Regions from separate parts of the Dorea hominis genome, predicted to be linked through region 3. Evidence: predicted binding sites of a transcription regulator. Region 3 holds the regulator's gene; each other region holds the start of a gene.
The links. Region 3 encodes Rex, which represses fermentation and respiration genes when NADH is low (regulators of the CRP and FNR family bind a similar motif). Its sites were predicted from a motif close to ATTGTTAANTANTTAACAAT; they were not measured.

Region 1 (3,278 bases), on a different contig from region 3:
GATTGCCATATTCGGAAGCAATTCGTAGTCAGCAATCGGCCATTTTACACCAGTCTCTGCATCTGTGATGATCGCGAAAGGTGTCACCTCAGATCCTGTTCCAGAAGATGTAGGAATTGCTACGAAATATGCCTTCTCTCCCATTTTCGGGAATGTAAATACTCTCTTACGGATATCCATGAAATCCATTGCCATGTCTTCAAAGTTTGCTTCCGGATGTTCATACATCACCCACATAATCTTTCCGGCATCCATTGCAGATCCACCACCGAGTGCGATGATCGTATCCGGCTCAAATGCGCGCATCTGGTCTGCACCTTTCTGTGCACACTGTAATGTCGGATCCGGTGCTACTTCATAGAAGCATGTGTGCTGAATTCCCATCTCATCCAGTTTCTCTTCAATCGGTTTTACATATCCATTTTTATATAAGAAGCTGTCGGTTACGATAAATGCCTTTTTCTTATGCATTACGGTTCCAAGTTCATCCAGTGCTACCGGCATACAGCCTTTCTTAAAGTATACTTTCTCAGGTGTTCTGAACCACAGCATGTTCTCTCTCCTCTCAGCTACCGTCTTAATGTTGATCAAATGTTTTACGCCTACGTTCTCTGATACAGAGTTTCCACCCCATGAACCACATCCAAGTGTGAGGGACGGAGCAAGTTTGAAGTTGTACAGATCACCGATTCCACCGTGTGAAGATGGTGTATTAATAAGGATTCGGCATGTCTTCATTGCTGCTGCATGCTTTGCAATCTTTTCTGTCTGTGCCGGATGCACATATAAAGAAGCTGTATGTCCATATCCACCGTCAGCTACAAGCTGAGCTGCTTTTCCAAGTGCCTCATCAAATGTCTTTGCTCTGTACATTGCGAGTACCGGAGATAATTTCTCGTGTGCAAATTCTTCTGAAATATCAACGGATTCTACTTCACCGATCAGGATCTTTGTATTTTCCGGAACTTTTACACCTGCCAGTTTTGCAATCTCGTAAGCAGACTTTCCAGGGATCTTATTGTTCAATGCGCCGTTGATGATGATTGTCTTACGAACTTTATCAAGCTCTTCGCCTGGTTTCAGGAAATAGCATCCACGGTATGCAAATTCTTTCTTTACTTCATCATAAATGCTGTCCAGTACAGTTACAGACTGCTCAGATGCACAGATCATACCATTATCAAATGTCTTAGAATGAATGATGGAGTTTACTGCCATCCTCACATCTGCTGTGTCATCAATAATAACCGGTGTATTACCAGCTCCAACTCCGAGTGCCGGTTTGCCGGAAGAATATGCTGCTTTTACCATTCCAGGTCCGCCGGTTGCAAGAATAATATCTGCATCTCTCATAACGGTATTCGTCAGCTCCAGTGAAGGTGTATCGATCCATCCGATGATTCCTTCCGGTGCTCCTGCTTTCACTGCCGCATCCAGAACAACTTTTGCTGCTGCAATTGTAGATGCCTTAGCTGCCGGATGTGGACTAATGATGATTGCATTTCTTGTCTTCAAGCAGATCAGTGTTTTGAAAATTGCTGTTGATGTCGGGTTTGTTGTAGGAATAACTGCCGCAACCAGTCCGATTGGTTCTGCAATCTTCTTAATTCCATATGCTTTATCTTCTTCGATCACGCCACAGGTTTTTGTATTCTTGTATGCGTTATAAATATATTCTGCTGCGTAATGGTTTTTAATAACCTTATCTTCAACGATTCCACGACCTGTTTCTTCGACTGCCTGTTTCGCAAGAGGGATACGCATTTTATTGGCTGCCATTGCTGCTTCGAAGAAAATCTTATCAACTTGTTCCTGCGTGTATGTAGCAAAGATCTTCTGTGCTTCTCTCATCGCTTTCATTTTTGCTTCAAGAGTTTCCACGCTATCAATGATTGTTGGTACTGTCTCTTTTTTCTTTGCCATCTTCTGATCCTCCTGTAAATGGTATATATGATTTCTTTCTATGTTTCATACTATACATGCTCGTTAATATTTTGTCAATTACTTTTGGTATTTTTTTAACATATTTGTTAATTTTTAAACAATCGCTTCGAAAAGCAATAATTTTCAGGAGGATTTTTGTATATATTTACCACACTATCAATGCGGTGTAATAAAGTAGCTATCATTATTTGATCTTCTCATAAAGAAGTGCTTCCAATTCTTCGTAAGATTCTGTCCGGTTGATTTCATCTCTTAATTTGGATGAGCCTTTCATTCCTTTCGTATACCAAGCAACGTGTTTTCGCATCTCGCGGATACCGATAAAGTCACCCTTGTACTCCATCTGAAGTCTCGCATGTCTTAGCATTGTCTCGCGAATCACTTCCGGCGAAGGACGTTCCGGCAGTTTTCCAGTCTTTTCGTATTCCAGAAGTTCTCTGAAAATCCATGGATTTCCCTGGGCGCCTCGTCCGATCATTACGCCATCACAGCCGGTTTCTTCCCGCATCCGGATTGCCTGCTCTCCGGTTGTCACATCACCGTTTCCGATAACCGGAATAGACACTGCTGCTTTAACCTGTCTTATAATATCCCAGTCTGCTTTTCCGGAATAATACTGCTCTCTTGTTCTTCCATGTACGGCTACTGCTTTTGCTCCTGCTTCTTCTGCAACTTTTGCGATCTCCACTGCATTAATATGCGCATCGTCAAATCCTTTTCTGATCTTCACTGTCACAGGTTTCTTTATTGCTTTTGCCGTCTTTGACACAATCTCATAGACAAGCTCCGGTCTTAACATAAGTGCAGAACCTTCTCCGTTCTTCACAATCTTCGGTACCGGGCAGCCCATATTGATATCCAGGATCTGAAATGGAAGTGGTTCGATCATTTTCGCGATCTCACTGATGATATCCGGCTCCGATCCGAACAGTTGCAATGAAACCGGATATTCTTCCGGATGAATCGCCAATAAAGTCTTTGTATTTTTATTCTTATATTGCAGTGCTTTCGCACTGATCATCTCCATACATAAAAGCCCTGCCCCCTGCTCTTTGCAGAGCAAACGGAAGGGCAGGTCTGTAACCCCCGCCATCGGTGCGAGGATATATGGATTTTCAAGCTTTACTTCTCCAATCTTCATGCTTAACGTTTCCTGTTCTTTTGATAAATAATATGAAGTCCTTTTAAAGTCAGCTGAGGATCATACACATCAATCGTATCTGTTTCTGCAGCAATGATTTTTCCAAGTCCTCCGGTCGCAACGACTTTTGCATTCTCATAACCAGACTCTTTTTTCAACTGATTGATGATATATTCTGTCTGTCCGATCTGTC
Region 2 (3,278 bases), on a different contig from region 3:
GGATAAAAACTAATAGGGAAATAACAGCAGAAGCCCCGTTTCACACATACCGGTGAAACGGGGCTTCTTTTGGAATTGATAAATAATATAAGTAAGCAAACAGCAAAAGGACTTATGCCTGTGCTGCTTCGTAAGTAGCTTTTGCATCACGGATCAGCTTGTCAAACTTGTCTGCCTGCCATGCAGCACGTCCGGTAAATAATCCGTCAATAGATGGCTGAACAATGAGTTCATTGGCATTGCCGGGATTGACACTTCCACCGTACAGAACCGGAATGTCCTTAGAAGCATCACCGAAGATCTCCTGCAGACACTCTTTGATAACTTTGTGCATCTCTTCCGCGTAATCTGCGGAAGCAGGTGTTCCATTTACACCGATGGACCATACCGGCTCATAAGCAACCCAGATATTCGGAACCTGTGAAACCGGAACATCGTGGAAGCCGACCTTTAACTGTGTGCGGAGCACTTCTGCGCTGATACCGAAATTCTTCTCTTCAGCAGTCTCACCAATGCAGAGCAGAGTTGTGAAGTCATGATTCAGAGCGGCTTTTACTTTCTTATTCTCTTCAACGTCTGTCTCTCCGAATACATGACGTCTCTCGGAATGTCCGATCATTACAAGATCCAGCCCGAGTTCTTTTAACATAACCGGTGAAATCTCTCCGGTAAACTGACCTTCGTCTTCCCAACACATATTCTGTGCACCGATTTTTATATAATTGCGGTCTACTTTATTCACTGCACTTTCCAGTGTTGTATAGGAAGGAATGATGAACAGTTCAATCTCGTCACGGCTGATGTCCTTTGTATGTTCAACCAGTGACTGGAGATATTCTACAGTCTCCTTGATAGGCTTGTACATTTTCAGGTTACTTCCAAAGTATAACTTTTTCTTCATGTCATCCTCCTCGATTCTATATGAAAAATTGTTGGTTTCATTATACATCCGAAACGAAAAAAATGCAACAAAATCCATGACAAAAAAATAACAAAACGAAAAAACGAAAAAAAACGAAAGAATAGGCGCAAATAATAGTAAATATTCACAAAAACTGTAATGAAAATGTGTTTGAATCTACTGAAATGATAAAAAGCTATTGAAAAACGAAAGCAAAAGTAATAAAATAAAATCAACAAATGAAAACAAAACAAAAATACAAAACATAAAACGAAAGTATTCGAAAACGAAAGGAAGAGAAAAATGAGCGAGAAATTCAGACCAGTTACAGCAATTACAATGGGAGATCCGGCAGGTATCGGACCAGAGATTGTAGTAGGAACTATGCTTTCAGAAGAGATTCATGAATGCTGCAAACCATTTGTGATCGGAAGTCAGGCAATCATGGAAAGAGCTGCAAAGGTTCTTGGAAAAGAATTAAAATACAACAAGATCACAGATCCTTCCGAAGCAAAATATGAATTTGGAACAATCGATATTCTGGAAACAGGAGATTACGATACAGACTCTATCGAGTGGGGAAAAGAGCAGAAGCTTGCAGGACAGATGGCAATCGACTGGGTTATGAAATCTATCGAACTTGGAATGGCTAAGAAAGTAGATGCAGTTTCTACATCTCCAATCCACAAAGGAGCTATCAAATTAGTCGGAGTAAAAGAGCCTGGACATACAGAGATTTATCAGCATCAGACAAATTCTCCATATGCGCTGACAATGTTCTCCTGCCATAAATTAAGAGTATTCTTTGTAAGCCGTCACATGTCATTGGTAGACGCTTGCCACTATGCAACAAAAGACGTAATCTTAGAGAACGTTATCAACATTGATAAAGAGCTTCGTAAAGTCGGAATCGAGAATCCACTGATCGCAGTTGCAGGATTAAATCCACACAACGGAGACAACGGATTATTCGGAACAGAAGAGCTTACAGATATCGGACCGGCCGTTGAAGCTGCAAAAGCAAAAGGAATCAATGCAATCGGACCTTGCCCGGCTGACTCTGTATTTAACATTGGTAAATCTGGTAAATTCGATGCAATCCTTTCTCTGTATCACGATCAGGGACACATTGCTTGTAAGACACTTGATTTCGAAAAATCTGTAACACTGACATTCGGACTTCCGTTTATCAGAAGTTCTGTAGATCACGGAACAGCATTTGATATCGCGGGAAAAGGAATCGCAGGATGTGTAAGTCTGATTGAATCTACGAAGGTTGTAGCTGAGTATGCTGCAAAACAGCAAGAAAGAGAGGGTAAATAAATGCCATTAATCGGAGCAGTGGCAGATGATCTGACAGGAGCAACAACAACAGGTGTGCTCCTTGCAAGATCCAAAGCCAGAACAGCGGTATTTTTTAACGAAGAAGCAGCAGAGAAGACAGAAGGAATTGATGAACTGGATGCAATCCTGATCAGCAGTAACAGCCGTCCGCTTCCTGCAAATGAAGCTTATGATAAAGTAAAATCAGCAACGATCGCTCTGAAGAAAATGGGCGTTGAATATTTTTCAAAACGTATTGATACTACACTTCGCGGCGGTGTTGGTGTAGAAATCGATGCAATGCTGGATCAGATGAAAGAAGGTACAGTTGCAGTAGTAGTACCTGCTATGCCACAGTCCAGAAGAATCTTGGTTGGCGGATATTCCGTTATCGATGGTGTGGCTCTGATCAATACGCCGGTTGCACAGGATGTGCGTACTCCGGTAAAAGAAAATTATATTCCAAGATTACTGGAAGGCCAGACAAGAAGAAAAGTCGGTCTGGTTACATTAGATAAAGTTCTTGCAGGAGAAGAAGTCATTGAAGAAGCTCTTGCAGAACAGAAAAAAGCAGGATGTGAAGTGATTGTCGTAGACGGAATCACACTGGAAGATGTAGAAAACATTGCAAAGGCATGTATCAGCTTAAGATGGGATGTTGTTGCAGTAGATCCGGGACCGTTTACTTCAAAACTTGCATTTTATAGAGAACTGATCAGTGCCGAGGAACCGAATATTCCTCCGCAGGCTGATGAGGCAGGAAAGACAGTTCTGATCGCAGCAGGAAGCGCAACTCCGGTTACAAAAAAACAGATGGAAATCTTGTGTCAGGATCCTCGTCATGTGAGAGTTAGTGTAGAACCGCTTCCACTTATTGAGGGCGGTGATGTTGCCCTGGATGAAGTATTCAAAGCTGTAAACAAAGCGGCAGAACTTCTGGAATCTGACAATCAGCCAAGAGCGATCCTTTTTGAGACGGCTCTTCATGGAGAACTTCTGAATCTGGATGAAGAAGACAACAAGAGACACTACGCAGGTGGCATGAGCGCGAACA
Region 3 (3,278 bases):
AGAGCATAAGCTTTGCAAGAGAAACACGTCCTCTTTCACCACCGCTTAAATCGGAAATCCGTTTAAAGACATCGTCTCCGGTAAATAAGAATGCTGCAAGCATGTTCCGGATCTGCGTATTTGTAAGAGTCGGGTAATCATCCGAAATCTCTTCAAAGATTGTCTTTTCCATATGGAGCACATGGTGTTCCTGATCGTAGTAGCCAATCTGGACATTCGTACCAAGGGTGAAAGTTCCGTTGTCTGCAGGGAGAACCTGATTTAAAATCTTAAGCAGAGTCGTCTTGCCGGTTCCATTATCGCCGATGATCGCAACGTGTTCGCCACGCTTGATCTCAAAACTGATATCTGAAAATAACGTCTGTGGTGGAAAGGCTTTACTTAAATGTTCTACCGTCAGTACATCATTACCGCTGATGGTTGCAGGTTCAAGCTTTAACTGAAAGTCTTTGTTTGTTTCTATCGGTTTTTCTACCGGCTTGATCTTCTCAAGCATTTTCTCACGGCTTTCCGCCCGTTTGATTGATTTCTCGCGGTTGAAAGAGCGGAGCTTTTCAATAACAGCTTCCTGATGCTTGATCTCTTGCTGTTGGTTGAGATATTCTTTGATACGCGCTTCGCGGATCTGCTGTTTTTTCTGAGAGTAATCAGTATAATTACCAGAATAAGTCATCAGTTCACCGTTTTCTATTTCGATGACTTTCGTAACAATCCGGTTCAGAAAATAACGGTCGTGTGAGACGATCAGTACTGCACCCGGATAATTTAATATGTAAGTTTCCAGCCACGTGATTGAATTCAGATCCAGGTGGTTGGTCGGCTCGTCCAGAAGCAGGATATCCGGTTTAGTAAGCAGAAGTTTGCCGAGAGAAACACGGGTTTTCTGTCCTCCGGAGAGCGTATTCACCGGCTTGGTAAATTCTTCTTCCTGAAAACCTAGTCCCTTTAAGACGCCAGTCAGTTCGCTTTCATAAGCATATCCATTTTCGCGTTCAAATGCTGCGGTCAGCCGGTTGTAGGAGTCCATGTGGTCTTCCAGAGAGTCTCCACTTAAGTCCTTCATCTCCAGTTCCAACTGACGGATCTTCTGTTCCATGGCAATGATATCTGCTTTTGCCGTGCGCACTTCTTCGTAGATCGAACGATCTGTATTCATGTCCTGATGCTGGGCGAGATATCCCATAGTCTTTCCTTTGGTCAGGATGACGGAACCACCATCTGACGGCAGTTCTCCGGCAATTATCTTGAAAATAGTAGATTTGCCGGCTCCGTTCGGGCCTACAAGGGCAGCTTTCTCATGATCTTCTATATGAAAAGAACCATCTTTCACAATGATTTCTTCACCAAATGCTTTGTTAATTCCATGACAGGCGAGTATCATAAAAAATTCCTCCTTATCTGTTCACATACGTTCTTATTATAGCGAAAACGTAATAAAAAAACTACTAAAAAATTGACTTTATTCATACAATTTTATATAATAACAGTTAGAATACATATGGGAAGGTGAAAAAATTGGATAATCGAGGAATATCACAGGCAGTCATCCGACGTTTGCCGCGATATTATAGATATTTAGGAGAACTCCTTGAAAATGGGGTAGAACGTATTTCTTCTAACGATCTGAGCAAAAGGATGAAGGTTACTGCGTCTCAGATTCGTCAGGATCTTAACAATTTCGGAGGATTCGGACAGCAGGGATACGGCTATAATGTCAAATATCTATATACAGAGATCGGCAAAATCCTGGGACTGGAAGAAGATCATAAGATCATAATCATTGGTGCAGGTAATTTGGGACAGGCACTTGCAAATTATGCAGCGTTTGAAAAACGTGGATTTATCCTGACCGGAATTTTTGATGTAAATCCGCGTCTGGAGGGAGTTGCGATTCGTGGAGTGCCGATCCGCATGATGGACGAGTTGAAGTCCTTTGTCCAGAAGAATGATGTAGAGATTGCTGTACTTACAATTCCAAAAGAGAAGGCAATCGAAGTTGCGAATATGCTTGTGGAGAACGGCGTGCGCGCGATTTGGAACTTTGCACATACAGACCTCAATCTGCCGGATAACATCATTGTTGAGAATGTGCATTTGTCAGAGAGTCTGATGCAGTTATCTTATAACATCAGTCGTTATAATGAAGACCAGCGCAAAAAAGGAAAGAACTAGTAAAAGCAGACGTATAGAAACAGGCATGTGTATACAGGCTTGTTTTTATACGTCCTTTTTATATGATACCAGAGCAGAAAAGCCTGCATTCATGTGAGCTTGTCAGTAAGCGGATGTAAGGTTTTGTGACTCCGCAGGTGTCATAAGTACGATTATATTAGGGAGATGAGCATATGAGGTTTTTACCGGATGGAGACAGTATGAAGGCGGCAGATAAGGATACGATAGAGAATCTCGGTATCCCATCACTGGAACTGATGGAACGTGCGGCGAGGAGTTGTATTGATTCCATGAAAAAGGAAAAGCTGGATTTTACAGATGTTCTGATTGTCTGTGGATCGGGAAATAATGGCGGAGATGGTTTTGCTATCGCGAGACTTTTAAAAGAAGAAGGATGTGCGGTTACTGTTTTTATGGCGGGGAATCCGGCACATTTAAGTGCGGAATGCCGATATCAGTGGAAGCTTTTTGAAAGCATTGGAGGATCGATCCGCGACCACTACCCGGATGGCACATACAGCCTGATCATTGATGCTATATTCGGTGTTGGTCTGAGTCGTGAAGTAACCGGGCATTACCGGGAAGTTATTGAGTGGATGAATGAAGCGTCCGGAACAAAAGTTGCAGTGGATATTCCATCGGGAATCAATGCCGGAAATGGTTGTGTGCTTGGTATTGCATTCCGCGCAGATTATACAGTGACGTTTCAGGTTGAGAAGATCGGACTTATCTTTTATCCTGGAAAAGAATATGCAGGTAAAGTCACAGTGACAGATATCGGAATATCACTCCGGACGATGGAGAAGAACAAGAACATTGCATATCTGCCGGACAGAGAGGAATATATCAGAATGCTGCCGGACAGACCGGAAGATTCCAATAAGGGTACTTATGGAAGGCTGCTTGTGATCGCCGGAAGTAAAGGGATGAGCGGAGCTGCATTTCTTAATGCAATGGCAGCTTATCGGATGGGAGCCGGACTGGTGCAGATTTATACGGAGGAATCGAATCGGATCATTTTACAGGCACTCCTGCCGGAAGCAATCATCACAACCTATACAGAATTTGACAAGGAAGAAGTGAAACGGCTTTTAAGCCACGCAGAT

Region 1: adhE (bifunctional acetaldehyde-CoA/alcohol dehydrogenase) is a predicted target of Rex. The motif match lies at 2,027-2,046, and genes of this name have one in related genera.
Region 2: pdxA (4-hydroxythreonine-4-phosphate dehydrogenase PdxA) is a predicted target of Rex. The motif match lies at 977-996, and genes of this name have one in related genera.

What each region holds. Positions count from the first base shown of each region.
Region 1 covers NZ_JACOOY010000010.1:46,093-49,370, forward strand. Annotated here, with positions in the region: gene adhE (bifunctional acetaldehyde-CoA/alcohol dehydrogenase) at 1-1,923, opposite strand, end outside; gene dusB (tRNA dihydrouridine synthase DusB) at 2,129-3,085, opposite strand; gene H8S07_RS08825 (type III pantothenate kinase) at 3,088-3,278, opposite strand, start outside.
Region 2 covers NZ_JACOOY010000011.1:12,875-16,152, forward strand. Annotated here, with positions in the region: gene tpiA (triose-phosphate isomerase) at 113-901, opposite strand; gene pdxA (4-hydroxythreonine-4-phosphate dehydrogenase PdxA) at 1,205-2,224, shown strand; gene H8S07_RS09170 (four-carbon acid sugar kinase family protein) at 2,225-3,278, shown strand, end outside.
Region 3 covers NZ_JACOOY010000002.1:177,585-180,862, forward strand. Annotated here, with positions in the region: gene abc-f (ribosomal protection-like ABC-F family protein) at 1-1,381, opposite strand, end outside; gene H8S07_RS02235 (redox-sensing transcriptional repressor Rex) at 1,516-2,172, shown strand; gene H8S07_RS02240 (NAD(P)H-hydrate dehydratase) at 2,346-3,278, shown strand, end outside.